Regions from separate parts of the Kitasatospora sp. NPDC015120 genome, predicted to be linked through region 1. Evidence: predicted binding sites of a transcription regulator. Region 1 holds the regulator's gene; the other holds the start of a gene.

Region 1 (6,960 bases):
GCAGGGTGCCGAGCCCGGCGACGACTCCGCCGCCGAGGAGGCCGTGATCAAGGCGGCCGAGGAGGCCGCCGCGGCCGGGGCCGAGGGCTCCGGTGCGGACGAGGTCGCCGCGGCCAAGCGCGAGGTGGCCGAGCGCACCGCCGATCTCCAGCGCCTGCAGGCCGAGTACCAGAACTACCGCAAGCGGGTCGAGCGCGACCGGCTGACGGTCCGCGAGATCGCCGTCTCCAACATCCTGGAGTCGCTGATCCCGGTGCTGGACGACATCGGCCGCGCCCGCGACCACGGCGAGGTGACGGGCGGCTTCAAGTCCGTCGCGGAGTCGCTGGAGACGGTCGTCGCCAAGCTGGGCCTGCAGCAGTTCGGCAAGGAGGGCGAGCCCTTCGACCCGACCATGCACGAGGCGCTGATGCACAGCTACTCCTCGGACGTCACCGAGGACACCTGTGTCCAGATCCTCCAGCCCGGCTACCGGATCGGCGAGCGGATCATCCGCCCGGCGATGGTCGCGGTCGCGGAGCCCCAGCCGGGCACCCAGACCACGTCCGGCCCGGACGCCGACACCGCCAAGGGCGGGGAGAAGAAGGACCAGGCCGACGGTGGCTCGGACAGCTGACCACCGGTGACGGTTGACAACCCTTGCGCTGCGGAGTCGTACGCCGGCCAGTACGGCGGCCGGCTCCGCAGCGCGCTGTCGGCGTCCCCGGGCACGGAGGACCGTGCCCGGCCCGTTGACAGCACTGTGACGATGGACCTCGGGAGGTGGCGCCGGCCATGAGCGGCAAGGACTACGTGGAGAAGGACTACTACAAGGTCCTCGGCGTGCCCAAGGACGCCAGCGCCACGGAGATCAAGAAGACCTACCGCAAGCTGGCGCGCGAGTTCCACCCCGACGCCAACAAGGGCGACACCAAGGCCGAGGAGCGGTTCAAGGACATCTCCGAGGCGTACGACGTCCTCTCCGACGAGAAGCGCCGCAAGGAGTACGACGAGGCCCGCAGCCTCTTCGCCAACGGCGGCTTCCGGCCGGGCGGCCCCGGCGGCACCGGCAGCTACAGCTTCGACTTCGGCGACCTCTTCAGCGGCAGCCAGGGCGGCGGCCCCGGCGGCGGGCTGGGCGACGTCTTCGGCGGCCTGTTCAACCGCGGCGCCCGGCAGGCCCAGCCGCGGCGGGGCGCCGACGTCGAGACCGAGGTGACGCTCTCCTTCGAGGAGGCCGTCGACGGCGCCACCGTCCCGCTGCGGATGACCAGCCAGGCCCCCTGCCGGCTCTGCAACGGCACCGGCGCCAAGTCCGGCACCACCCCGCGGGTCTGTCCGACCTGCGTGGGCTCCGGCACGGTCAGCCGCGGCCAGGGCGCCTTCGCGCTCTCCGAGCCCTGCCGGGACTGCCGGGGCCGCGGCATGATCGTCGACGACCCCTGCCCCGACTGCCACGGCAGCGGCCGCGCCAGCTCCGCCCGCACCATGCAGGTCCGGATCCCGGCCGGCGTCCAGGACGCCCAGCGGATCCGTCTCAAGGGCAAGGGCGCCCAGGGCGAGCGCGGCGGCCAGCCCGGCGACCTGTACGTCACCGTCCACGTCGACCCGCACGCGGTGTTCGGGCGCAAGGGCGACAACCTGACGGTGACCGTCCCGGTGACCTTCCCCGAGGCGGCCCTCGGCGGCACCATCGAGGTGCCGACCCTGAACGGCCCCTCGGTGAAGCTCAAGCTGCCCCCGGGCAGCGCCAACGGCCTGACCCTGCGGGCCCGCGGCAAGGGCGCCACCCGCAAGGACGGCACCCGCGGCGACCTGCTGGTCACCGTGGAGGTCGTGGTGCCGCAGGCCGTCACCGGCGACGCCCTGACCGCTCTGGAGCAGTACCGCGAGGCGACCGCCTCCGACGACCCGCGAGCCGCCCTCTTCCGAGCGGCGAAGGGAGCGTGACGACCAGATGACCCCCGACGAACCCATCGGCCCCGGCCTCGGCGACGGTCTTCCCGGTGGCGGCGCCCGCCGCACCACCCGCCGGACCGCCCCGCAGCCCCCGTACGTGCTCACCGAGGAGACCCCGGTCTACGTGATCTCGGTGGCCGCCGAGCTCTCCGGCCTGCACCCGCAGACCCTCCGCCAGTACGACCGGCTCGGCCTGGTCAGCCCCGACCGCACCGCCGGACGCGGCCGCCGCTACTCCGCGCGCGACATCCAGCAGCTGCGCGAGGTCCAGCGGCTCTCCCAGGACGAGGGCATCAACCTGGCCGGCATCAAGCGGATCATCGAGCTGGAGAACCAGGTCGCCGCGCTGCAGTCGCGGATCGCCGAACTGGCCGACTCCCTGGAGGGCGCGGCCACCGCGCTCCAGCAGCGCGAGGCCACCATCCACGCCTCCTACCGGCGCGACCTCGTCCCCTACCAGCCCCCGACCCCGCACTCCAGCGCCCTCGTCGTCTGGCGTCCCAAGCGCTGACGACCGTCACGCGCCCGCGCACCACCGCCGGTACCCGCCGTACAGCGGGTACCGGCAGTATCGTTCCAGTGCGAAGGTTCAGGAAGCGGGGAACCGGCTCGAACACCACGCAGCAGTCGGCACGGGGGCACGCGGCGCCTAGGATGCCCAGGGCGGACCAGGTCCGCGCAGTCCACCCGGTCCAGCCAACGGCGAGGAGCCGCAGATGAGTGCCGGACACAGGTCTGGAGCCAGCCACGAGGGGGTGCTGTCTCCCGAGGCCCGAAGCCTGTACCAGAAGGCCCTGCGGCACGACGGGCCCCTGACGGACGACCAGGGCTGTCCGCTGTCGCCGGAATCCGACCACGAACCGCTCCAGGAGTTGCTGCGGCTCGGGCTCCTCAATCCGGAAGTGGGCCCCCCGGGCACCTTCGCGGTGAAAGACCCCCGGCAGCTCGCCGAATCGGCCTCGAACAATCTCCAGATGGAGGCCGCCGATCTGCTCCGCCGGTCGATTTCGCTGCACGCGACCCTGCAGGAACTCAGCCTCGAATACCAGGCGCACACCACCGGACCGGAACCCGGCGGATCAATTGAGTACGTCCAGGGCCGCGGCACCATAAACCAGCTCCTGGAAACGCTGCTGGAGAACGCCTCGCGCGAGATGCTGACCGCGCAGCCCGGCGGCGGCCGGGCGGCCGACGCATTGCGGATCGCCATCGACCGGGACATGAGATTCGTGCAGCGCGGCGGCACCATCCGGACCATTTACCAGCCGGGTGCGCGCTATTCCAATCCGACGGTCGACTACGTGCGGGAGATCACCCAGGCAGGCTGCCAGGTGAGGACCCTCGACGAGGCGTTCGCCAAGCTCATCGTGCTCGACCGCAAGGTGGCCGTGGTCACCGTCGGGGGCGAGGAGAACCGCGACCGCGCGGCCTTCATCCGGGACGAGGCGGTGATCAGCTACATCGTGCACGTGTTCAGCAGCCAGTGGGAGCGGGCCATTCCCTTCTCCGGTTCGCACGAGATCCCCCGCCAGGTGGTTTCGAGCATGCGTCAGCAAATCATCCGGATGATGCTCCAGGGAGCCGGCCACAGAACGATCGCGCGCCGGCTCGGACTGAGCGAGCGCACACTGGCCCGCCACATCGCCGAACTCCGCGAGGAGCACGAGGTCGAAACGCTCTTCCAGCTGGGCTGGAAACTCGCCCGGCAACAAGAAGGACCGATGCTGCCCGATGCATCGGTCCTTCCCCTTGACTGGCAAAAGTCCTACCAGTGACTGTCCATGTCGAGCATGGCAACCTGCTGGCGGTCGGCCCCCCAATGGGAGTCATCAGCGGTGGCCGAGCCCACTCCAATGAGCATGGCGATGCCCAGGAGGAATGCAGAGACAGCAATACGGCGCGCCTTCAGCACAACATCACTCCTTTCATGACAACTTACTGCGAGCATCGACTCATCGGGCGACGGTCGCACTAATGCGACCATATGATGACCCATGAAGGGCCGACGTGTCACGCCCCAGGACACCCGCAGAGCGTTGCGAGGGCTGGCAGGAGCACGTCGACGACGTCTACTCTCACCCCGAACAAGCTCTCCTGATGTGAGCACAACCAACGTACGCGCCGGTCAGGCCCGGCGGTGTGTCATCTGACTGCCTGGCAGTCAGATGCCAGCACGACGCTGTGGACGCCAAGACCCGTCTCATTGGACGATCAACCCGCCCGTCGCAATAACTCACGTTGATTGTTCAGGCAGGACGGAACAGCACCTCCGAGCAGCGGTGCCATGTCTGCTCGCCTGACCACCACTTCCCCGGAGTCGTCATGAGCGAGCCCTATCTGCGCGACCTCCCCGCACAGGCCCAGGAGGGCCGGCGCGCACGCGTGTTCCTGGCCGCGCCGCTGATGCGGTTGACCGGGCCCGCGGACAGTGTGGTGACCCTCGCCAGCCGGACGCGGCTGACGACGCTTCGCACCACCCTCCTCCGCAGCGGCGCCGCCGTGTACAGCGCCCACCACAGTGACGCCTGGACCGTCGCCGGGCGCGCCCCCGAGCCCCGGGTGCCGTCGGACTTCCGCGCGCTGCAGTCCGCGGACCTCGTCTTCGCCTACGTCGGCGCGCCGCTGTCCGCCGGCGTCAGCCTGGAGCTGGGCTGGGCCTCGGCGCTGCGCAAGCCGATCGTCCTGCTCGTCGACGAGGCCATCACCCACAACCCGCTGATCGCCACAATCGAGCAGGTCGCCCCCGTCCTGCCGCTGGTCTTCGACGACACCTGGTCCCAGGAGGCCCTCCACCACACCGTGGAGACCGCCCTCGACTGGGCCGGCATGGCGCTCTCGCTGCGTGAGGGCTTCTGGACCGCCCCCGGCGAGCAGTTCACCGTCCCCCGGCAGCAGCCCCCCGCCGTCGGCCCGGCCGGCTACTGGCCCACCGGCGCGGCCACCGGCTGACCACCGCTCAGTCATCGCGGCAGCCCCGCATCCGCCATCCGAGCTGGAACAGGGTCCGGGCGCCGTGGCGCTCGCGCAGGCGGGAGATGTGGGCCGCCACGGAGCGTTCGCTCAGACCGATCCGGGCGGCGATGGCCCGCTGGGTGAAGCCGCGCGAGAGGAGGCGGCCGATCCGGACGGCCACCGGGTGCGCGGCGGCGGCCGACCAGTCGATGACGGTGGCACGGCACCAGTCGCGCTCGAAGGTGGCGACCAGCGCGTCCACCGTGGCCCGGTCGGTGATGAACGCGGCGGCGCTGTGGTCGGCCCGCGCGGAGACCACCGCCGTGGTCCGGTCGACGATGATCAGCCGGTCGAAGGGCTCGTCCAGCAGGCGGATCTGCGAGCCGTGCGGAACGACCGCGTTCGCGTACCCGATCACCTCGGGCTGACGGCGCACCACGGGCTGGTAGATGGTCCGGATCCGCCGCCCGGTCATCAGCAGCGGGACGTCCTGGGTGACCGACATTTCCAGGGTGGCCCGCCGGCGGGTCCCCGGCTGGGCCGTCAGCAGCTCCTCCCGGCACTCCGCGACCAACAGGGCGAGCCGGTGCCGGATGGCCTCCGGGCCCTCGACGCAGGGCGACAGCGGGGCCGGCTGCCGGGCGGCGTCGAAGGCGGCGCTCAGCGGCGCGAGGGCACCGGGCAACTGCTCGGCGCGGACCAGCAGCCGGGTCGCCTCGGTGCGCAGCGCGGCGGCCCGCCGGTCCCCGGCCGTGCGCGGGCTGACGGCGCTGTACCCGCCCGCGGTGCGTTCGAGCAGACCGCGGGTGACCAGACCCGCCAGCGCCGCCGGATCGGCGGCGCACGACGCGGTGAGCCGGCCGCCGTTGGCCAGCGCGGTCAGGTAGAGGCCGTGCTCCGCGGCGGTGGGCTCATCCGTCATCACGGCCGCCGCGCATCAGCCAGCCGAGCTGGAAGAGGGTCTGGGCGCCGTAGCGGTCGCGCAGCCGGGAGATGTGGGCGGCCACGGTGCGCTCGCTCAGGCCGAGGCGGGTGGCGACGGCGCGCTGGGTCAGGCCGCGGGCGAGCAGCCGGCCGACCCGGTCGGGCGCGTTGTGGGCGGGCCCCTGGCTGAGCACGGCGGACCAGTCGGTGGCGTCGGCCCGGGACCAGTCGCGCTCGAAGGCGTTGACGATGAAGGCGATCGCGGCCGGGTCGCTGATGAAGGCGGCGGTGCTGTGGTCGTCGCTGGCGGAGATCACCGCGACCGAGCGGTCGAAGATCATCAGCCGCTGGAAGGGCTCGTCCAGGATCCGGATCAGCGAGCCGCGCCGGGTGACCTCCTCGGCGTAGGCGAGGGCGGCCGGTTCGGAGATCGCGACGGGCTGGTAGAGGGTGCGCAGCGAGCAGCCGCGCTGGAGGAGCTTGACGTCCTGCTGGATGGCGATCTTGAGCGCGTCGGGCGGGCGGTGGCCGGGCTGGGCGGTGAGGACCTCGGTGCGGCAGTCGGAGACCAGCTGGGAGATCCGGTGCCGGATGTGGATGTGGCCCTCGACGTAGACGGCGCCGCCGGAGCGCTCGGGCGGGCGGGGCATCGCGTCGTAGGCGCGGGTGAGGGAGTCCAGGGCGCCGGGCAGGTTCTCGGCGCGCACCAGCAGGCGGGTGGCCTCGCTGCGCAGCTCCGCGCCGAGGCGGTCGCTGACCGAGCGGGGGCTGACGGCGGTGTAGCAGGCGTCCATCGGATTGGTCATCAGCAGGCCGATGGAGACCAGCTGGCGGACGGGCTCGCGGTCGGACTCGGGGACGTCGGCGAACCTGACCCGGCCGCCGTCGGCGAGGATCGCGAGGTAGACGCGGCGCGCGGCCTCGTCGGGCTCGCTGGCCGCCCCGGCGGCGGTCGCGCTCCCGTCGCCGGCGGCGGTGCCCCGGGTGGTGCTCGGGTCCGCCGTCGCCTCGAACGTCACGTCGAACGCTCCCTGCCGGATGCTCTGGGTGTCGGTGCTCAGCGTGCCGCGCGCGGTGGCGGGCGATGATCAAGGTACTGGCGCCCGACGGTCCCCCGGACCCCGGGTGCCGTCGCACCCGGGTCCA
Region 2 (6,960 bases), on a different contig from region 1:
TTCCCGCCGCCGATGATGCCGGCCTTCTGGCGGGCGATCGGCGCCTGGTTCCCGAACGGCGCCGGCACCGACGCGACCCGCTCGATCGCCTACTTCGGCAGCACCAACCTGACCCAGCCGCTGCTGGTGCTGCTGGCCTGGGCGCTGGTCGGCATCGGCATCACCTTCGCCGCCGTCCTCGGCAGGCCCTCGCACCTGAGCCGCCAGCTGGTCAAGGACTGAGCACGGGTCCTACGGTCCCTCCAGCCGGCCCGGGTCGGCGAGCAGGGCCCGGACCACGCCGACCGCGGCCCCCAGCAGGGGGCCGCGGCGGCCCAGCCGGGAGACCGTCAGCCGCTCGGGCGACCAGGGGCGGACGGTCACCCGGGCGGCCAGCTCGGCCCGCATCGCGGGCAGCAGCCAGGGCGCCAGCTGGGCGTAGCCGCCGCCCAGCACCACCTCGGCCGGGTCCAGCAGGTTGACCGCCCCGGCCGCGGCGATGCCCAGCGCGGCACCGGCACCGGCGAGCGCCGTGCGCACCTCCTCGTCCGCGGCCCCGGCCCGCTCGGCCAGCAGCGCCACCCAGTCGCCCCGGATGCCCTCCAGGCCGGCCGCGCGCAGCACCGCCGACTCCCCCGCGTACTGCTCCAGGCAGCCGTGCGCCCCGCAGGCGCAGCGCGGCCCCTCCGGATGCACCGGGACGTGGCCCAGCTCCCCCGCGTAGCCGCGCGCGCCGCGCAGCAGCCGGCCGTCGACGACGATCGCCGAGCCGATCCCGGCCTCGGCGGAGACGTGCAGGAAGTGCTCCGGCCCGCCGCCCAGCCAGAGCTCGGCCAGCCCGCCGAGGTTGGCCTCGTTGTCGGCCCGCAGCGGGAGCTCGGCCAGTTCCCCGGCGTTGGCGGCTCGCAGCGCGAGCCGCAGCTCGGCGGCGGCCGCGACGTCCCGCCAGCCCAGGTTGGCCGCCCGCTGGAGCAGCGCGCCGTCGGCGCCGACCAGTCCGGGCACGGCCAGCGCCAGCCCGGCCGGGCGCAGTGCGGCGTCGGCGGCGGCCCGGCGGAGCAGTTCGGCGAGGTCGGCCATCACGGCGGCGGGCTGCCGGCCCCGGTTGCGGATCTCCTGGCGGCGCCAGGCGCGGACCTCGCCGCGCAGGTCGACCGCGCAGGCGCCCAGGTGCTCCACCCCGATCTCGGCGCCCAGGCCCGCCGGGCCGTCCCGGTTCAGCCCGAGCGCGGTGCCGGGCCGGCCGACCTTGCCGCTGGGGGCGGCCGGGCCCTCCTCGGCCACCAGTCCGGCCGCGATCAGCTCCTCGGCCAGCGAGGAGACGGCGGCCCTGGTCAGCCCGGTCTCGGCGGCCACCTCGGCGCGCGAGCGCGGGGTGCGGGTGATGACCCTCAGCACCAGGGCCAGATTGGCCCGGCGCATGCCCTGCTGGCTGGCCGGCCCGCCGCCCCGCAGGGCGTCCGGTTCACGCATCGCCCTCACCCGCTCCGGTCTCCGCCGGCGTCACGGGCGCGCCGAGGACGCCCCAGCCGTCGGGGCCCGCCGCGCCGGTGGTCCCGAGGGACTGCTCCACCCGGGTGAAGACCCAGCGCCGCATGGCCCAGAAGCGGAACAGCATCGCCGCGAAGGTGCCCAGCACCATTCCGCTCAGGAAGTCGGCGACTTCCTGGGTGACCGGGCCGACCCGCGGCTCGCGCAGCTCGAACAGGTAGCGCGAGACGATCAGCGGCAGCACGTTGACGGCGATGGCGAGGGCGCTCACCAGCAGGAACAGCAGCGGTTCGCGCCGCCGCCAGGAGGAGCGGAAGCTCCAGCGCCGGTTGAGCACGTAGGAGACGGCGGTGCCGGCCACCGTGGCCACGGTGAGCGCCACCACCGGCTTGTGCTCCAGCACGGTCAGCCGCAGCGCGTAGTTCATCAGCAGCGTCAGCGCGAAGCAGCCGCTGCCGACCAGCAGGAACTTCACCAGCTGCCGGTGCCGGACCAGGAGCGGTCGCACCCGCTCCGGCACCCGGGCCAGCACGCGCTGGGTCAAGGACGGCACTCTCGCAGTCTGGCACGCACCCCGCGGCCCGTCCCGTCCGGGCGGAGCGCCGGACGGGACGGGCCGCGGGGTGGCGCGGCGCGGCGGGCGTCAGGCCGCCGCCACCAGCACGCCGGCCGGCTCCAGGGCCAGCTCCAGCACCTCCCGGACGTCGGCGACCGGGTGGACGGTCAGCCGCTCCAGCACCTCCGCGGGCAGGTCGTCCAGGTCGGGCTCGTTGCGCTTGGGGATGATCACCGTGGTGATGCCGGCCCGGTCGGCGGCGAGCAGCTTCTGCTTCACCCCGCCGATCGGCAGCACCCGCCCGGTCAGCGACACCTCTCCGGTCATCGCCACGTCGGTGCGCACCTTGCGCCCGGAGAGCAGCGAGGCCAGCGCCGTGGTCATGGTGATGCCGGCGCTCGGCCCGTCCTTGGGGATGGCCCCGGCCGGGATGTGCAGATGCACGCCGCGGTCGCGCAGCGAGGTGACCGGCAGCTCCAGTTCGGCGCCGCGCGAGCGCAGGTAGGACAACGCGATGTGCGCGGACTCCTTCATGACGTCGCCCAGCTGGCCGGTCAGGGTCAGCCCGGTGCCGCCGGTCTCGGCGTCGGCGAGGGAGGCCTCGATGTAGAGGACGTCACCGCCGGCCCCGGTGACCGCCAGGCCGGTGGCCACGCCGGGCACCGCGGTCCGCCGCTCGGCGGGCTCCTGGGCCGCCTCCGGGACGTGGTGCGGCCGGCCGATCAGGGCCCGCAGGTCGTCGGCGCCGATCGCGGCGGGCAGCTCGCGCTCGCCCAGCTCGGTCTGCGCGGCGACCTTGCGCAGCACCCGGGAGACGGCCCGTTCGAGGTTGCGGACGCCGGCCTCGCGGGTGTACTCCCCGGCCAGCCGGCGCAGCGCCGACTCGTCGACCGTGACCTCGCCCTCCGCCAGCCCGGCCCTCTCCAGCTGGCGCGGGAGCAGGTGGTCCCGGGCGATGACGACCTTCTCGTCCTCGGTGTATCCGTCCAGCCGGACCAGCTCCATCCGGTCGAGCAGCGGCTCGGGGATGGCCTCCAGCACATTGGCGGTGGCGAGGAAGACCACGTCGGAGAGGTCCAGCTCGACCTCCAGGTAGTGGTCCCGGAAGGTGTGGTTCTGCGCCGGGTCGAGCACCTCCAGCAGGGCGGCCGCCGGGTCGCCCCGGTAGTCGGAGCCGACCTTGTCGATCTCGTCGAGCAGGACGACCGGGTTCATCGAGCCGGCCTCCTTGATCGCCCGGACCAGCCGGCCGGGCAGCGCGCCGACGTAGGTGCGCCGGTGGCCGCGGATCTCCGCCTCGTCCCGGACGCCGCCGAGCGCGACCCGGACGAAGCTGCGGCCCATGGCGCGGGCCACCGACTCGCCGAGCGAGGTCTTGCCGACGCCGGGCGGGCCGACCAGCGCCAGCACGGCGCCTCCCCGGCGGCCGCCGACCAGCCCGAGCCCCTGGTCGGCCCGGCGCTTGCGGACGGCCAGGTACTCGACGATGCGCTCCTTCACGTCGGCCAGCCCGGCGTGGTCGGCGTCCAGCACCGCGCGGGCGCCGGCGATGTCGTAGGAGTCCTCGGTGCGCTCGTTCCAGGGCAGCTCCAGGACGGTGTCCAGCCAGGTGCGGATCCACGAGCCCTCGGGCGACTGGTCGCTGGAGCGCTCCAGCTTGTCGACCTCCTTGAGCGCGGCCTCGCGGACCTTCTCGGGCAGGTCGGCGGCCTCGACCCGGGCGCGGTAGTCGCCCTCCTCGTCGGCCGGGTCGCCGTTCAGCTCGGCCAGTTCCTTGCGCACGGCCTCCAGCTGGCGGCGGAGCAGGAACTCCTTCTGCTGCTTGGCGACGCCCTCCTCGACGTCCTTGCGGATGGTGTCGTTGACCTCCTCCTCGGCGAGGTGGTCGCGGAGCAGGCCGAGCGCGTACTCCAGTCGCGCGACCTGGTCGGCCTCCAGCAGCACCTTCAGCTTCTGCTCGGCGGTGACGAAGGACGCGTAGCCGATGTTGTCGGCGAGCTCGCCGACGCCCTCGATGGCGGCCACCCGGTCGACGATCTGCCAGGCGCCGCGCTTGCGCAGCCACTGGGTGGACAGGCTCTTGTACTCCCGGACCAGCTCGGCGGCGCGCCCGGCCACCGGGGTGCCGACCGAGGACTCGCGGAACGGCGTGGTCTCCACCCAGAGGGCGGCGCCGGGGCCGGTGGTGCCGACGCCGATCCGCACCCGGCGCACCGCGCGGACCAGCGCGGCCGGGTCGCCGTCGGCCAGCCGGCCGACCTGCTCGACGGTGGCGAGGGTGCCGGCCGCCGCGTAGGAACCGTCCACCCGCGGGACCAGCAGGACCTGGGGCTTTCCGGTGGTGCCGGTGGCGGCGGCGCGCGCGGCCTCGACCGCGGCGCGGACCTCGGTGTCCTTCAGGTCCAGCGGAACGACCATGCCCGGCAGGACGACCTCGTCGTCGAGCGGCAGCACGGGCAGGGTGAGCGGAGTGGACGTCGATGCCATGATCTCTCCCCAGTCAGCGAACTTGAGTCGACCTGACTAAGGCTTCGCGGGCTCCGGATGTTCCCCAGCTTCCGTTCGCCGTGAGCGAACGGTGGAGGACCTCGGGCCGTCCCGTCAAAAACCGCGCCGGAACCGGGTCAGAAACGGTCCAGGACCGCGGGCCGGCCCGGCGCGGACGCGGGCGCGGAGGCGGACCGGGGGCGCACGGGCGGCGCCCCGAGCCGGCTGCGGCACGACCGGCGCCCGTCCCAGCGGCGCAGCCACCGCCACAGCGCCACCCCGGTCAGCAGCGCCGCCGGATGGCCCACCCCGGTCACGAGGTCCCGGTCGCCGGCGATCTGCTCGGCGATCAGCCCCGCGGCCAGGGCCAGCACGGCCACCCGCCCGGCCGGCCGCAGCAGCCCGGCCAGCGCGCCGAGGCTGGCCAGCACGCCGTAGCTGACACCGATGTCCAGGTAGTCCATCGCGGCCGGCTCCAGCCGCCCGCTCTCCACCCCGACGATCACCACGCCCTGGGAGAGCAGGGTGGCGCCGGCGTGCCCGGCGGCGAAGACGGCGGCCGCCCGGACCGGGCCGACCCGGCGCTCCAGCGGCGCGACGGTGAGGGCGAAGGCCCACAGGTAGGGCACCCAGTCCGGGCCGGCCACCCAGAAGCCGCTGAGCAGCAGCGCCCGCAGCGGGTGCTGCAGCAGGTTGTGCCCGTCGGAGCTGGACGCCTCCTGGAGCCGGCGCACGAGGTCGGGATCGGCCAGCTGGGCGAAGGTGGTGGTGGCGCCGACCACGGCGAGGTAGCCGAGCGCGAAGGGGGTGCTCCGGGGGGTCGGCACCCGGGCCAGCGCCCATGCGACCACCCCGCCCCGCAGCCCGCGCCGGAGCATCCCGTACGGCGGCCCGCCGCGCCCGGCGCACACCTGCCGCTCCGTCATGCCGCCTCCGCTCCACCACCCGCAGCCGTCACCCCGCGCGTGTCCAACGTACCGGCGCCCACCGGAAATCCCGCCCCCGCGATTTGTCGTGCCCACGGTACGGCCGGCCGCTGGGAGCCGGCTGGGAGAACGCTGGACGCGGCGGGTCCGCGAGGCCGGCCAGATTGGTCCAGACCTTCTCCCCTTATACCCACGCCCGTCCCCGCTGACCGGCGGCTTGGCGCCGACCGATGTGCATACGTACCGTTACGGAGTGAAAAAACGCCGGGTAAGGTATCGGCCCGTGCCCACTTCCGAGTGGGCCCGACGGCCGGCCCGGCAAGCCGGCCCTCGGGCCGGAAATGTCCGGTCCACCTGCCGGGAATCACCCGCTGTCCGTACGCTGCGAGGTGCGCGGGAGAAGTGAGCGGCGCACGCTCGCCGACCCCGCACACGCGACGGGACGGCGGACCCGGCACAGTCCACGACGGAACAAGACTACGAGCGGAGCCTTCGCCATCCCCACAGATGGCCGGCCCGCAGCCCTGGGGGCGGTGGCGTGACCGTGACAGAAATTCAGCAGGACAACCAGAACGCCGGCGGCACGGTGAGCAGTCAGCGCAGAGTGCTGGTGGTCGAGGACGAACCCACGATCGCCGAGTCCATCGCGGCCCGGCTGGGCGCGGAGGGCTTCAAGGTCGCCGTGGCCCACGACGGCCCGGGCGCCGTCGACGGCTTCCACACCTGGCAGCCCGACCTCGTCGTGCTCGACATCATGCTCCCCGGCTTCGACGGCCTGGAGGTGTGCCGCCGGATCCAGGCCCAGCGCCCGGTACCGGTCCTGATGCTCACCGCGCGCGACGACGAGACGGACCTGCTGGTCGGCCTCGGCGTCGGCGCCGACGACTACATGACCAAGCCCTTCTCCATGCGCGAGCTGGCCGCCCGGGTCAATGTGCTGCTGCGCCGCGTCGAGCGCGCCCAGCAGGCCGCCCGCACGCCCGCGCTGGGCAGCCTGCGCTTCGGCGAGCTGGAGATCGACCACGTGCAGCGCCGGGTCCGGCTCGCCTCGGGCGACGTCCACCTGACGCCGACCGAGTTCGACCTGCTCGCCTGCCTGGCCGCCCAGCCGCGCGCCGTGCTCACCCGCGAGCAGCTGCTGGCCGAGGTCTGGGACTGGACGGACGCGTCCGGCACCCGCACCGTCGACAGCCACGTCAAGGCGCTGCGCCGGAAGATCGGCGCCAGCTGGATCCGCACCGTGCACGGCGTCGGATACGCGCTGGAGGCCCCGCTCTCGTAGCGGCACACCTTCGGACACCGGGCCGCCGGGGGGCCCGTGTCCCGGACCGCCGTGCGCACCCACGCGGGGGATCACAGGGGACCAATGACCTTTCCACAGCAACGCAACGGGGATCTCGACGGCAGCCGGCCGCCCACCCTGGCCGCCCGCGCCGCCCGACGGGTCTGGGCCGACATCCGGCCGCTCGACCCGGTCCGCTCGATCAAGGGCAAACTCGCCCTCCTGGTGATCGTCTCGGT

The links. Region 1 encodes HspR, which represses chaperone genes until heat shock. Its sites were predicted from a motif close to TTGAGNNNNNNNNNCTCAA; they were not measured.
Region 2: lon (endopeptidase La) is a predicted target of HspR. The motif match lies at 4,536-4,554, and genes of this name have one in related genera.

The regions. Positions count from the first base shown of each region.
Region 1 covers NZ_JBIBVJ010000002.1:495,576-502,535, forward strand. Annotated here, with positions in the region: gene grpE (nucleotide exchange factor GrpE) at 1-616, shown strand, start outside; gene dnaJ (molecular chaperone DnaJ) at 775-1,929, shown strand; gene ACF1AK_RS07000 (heat shock protein transcriptional repressor HspR) at 1,937-2,449, shown strand; gene ACF1AK_RS07005 (helix-turn-helix domain-containing protein) at 2,655-3,713, shown strand; gene ACF1AK_RS07010 (hypothetical protein) at 3,704-3,850, opposite strand; gene ACF1AK_RS07015 (hypothetical protein) at 4,261-4,887, shown strand; gene ACF1AK_RS07020 (LuxR family transcriptional regulator) at 4,895-5,812, opposite strand; gene ACF1AK_RS07025 (LuxR C-terminal-related transcriptional regulator) at 5,802-6,833, opposite strand.
Region 2 covers NZ_JBIBVJ010000009.1:98,449-105,408, reverse strand. Annotated here, with positions in the region: gene ACF1AK_RS21795 (ABC transporter permease) at 1-222, shown strand, start outside; gene ACF1AK_RS21790 (ROK family protein) at 232-1,452, opposite strand; gene ACF1AK_RS21785 (GtrA family protein) at 1,445-2,023, opposite strand; gene lon (endopeptidase La) at 2,114-4,513, opposite strand; gene ACF1AK_RS21775 (rhomboid-like protein) at 4,651-5,439, opposite strand; gene ACF1AK_RS21770 (response regulator transcription factor) at 5,984-6,721, shown strand; gene ACF1AK_RS21765 (sensor histidine kinase) at 6,806-6,960, shown strand, end outside.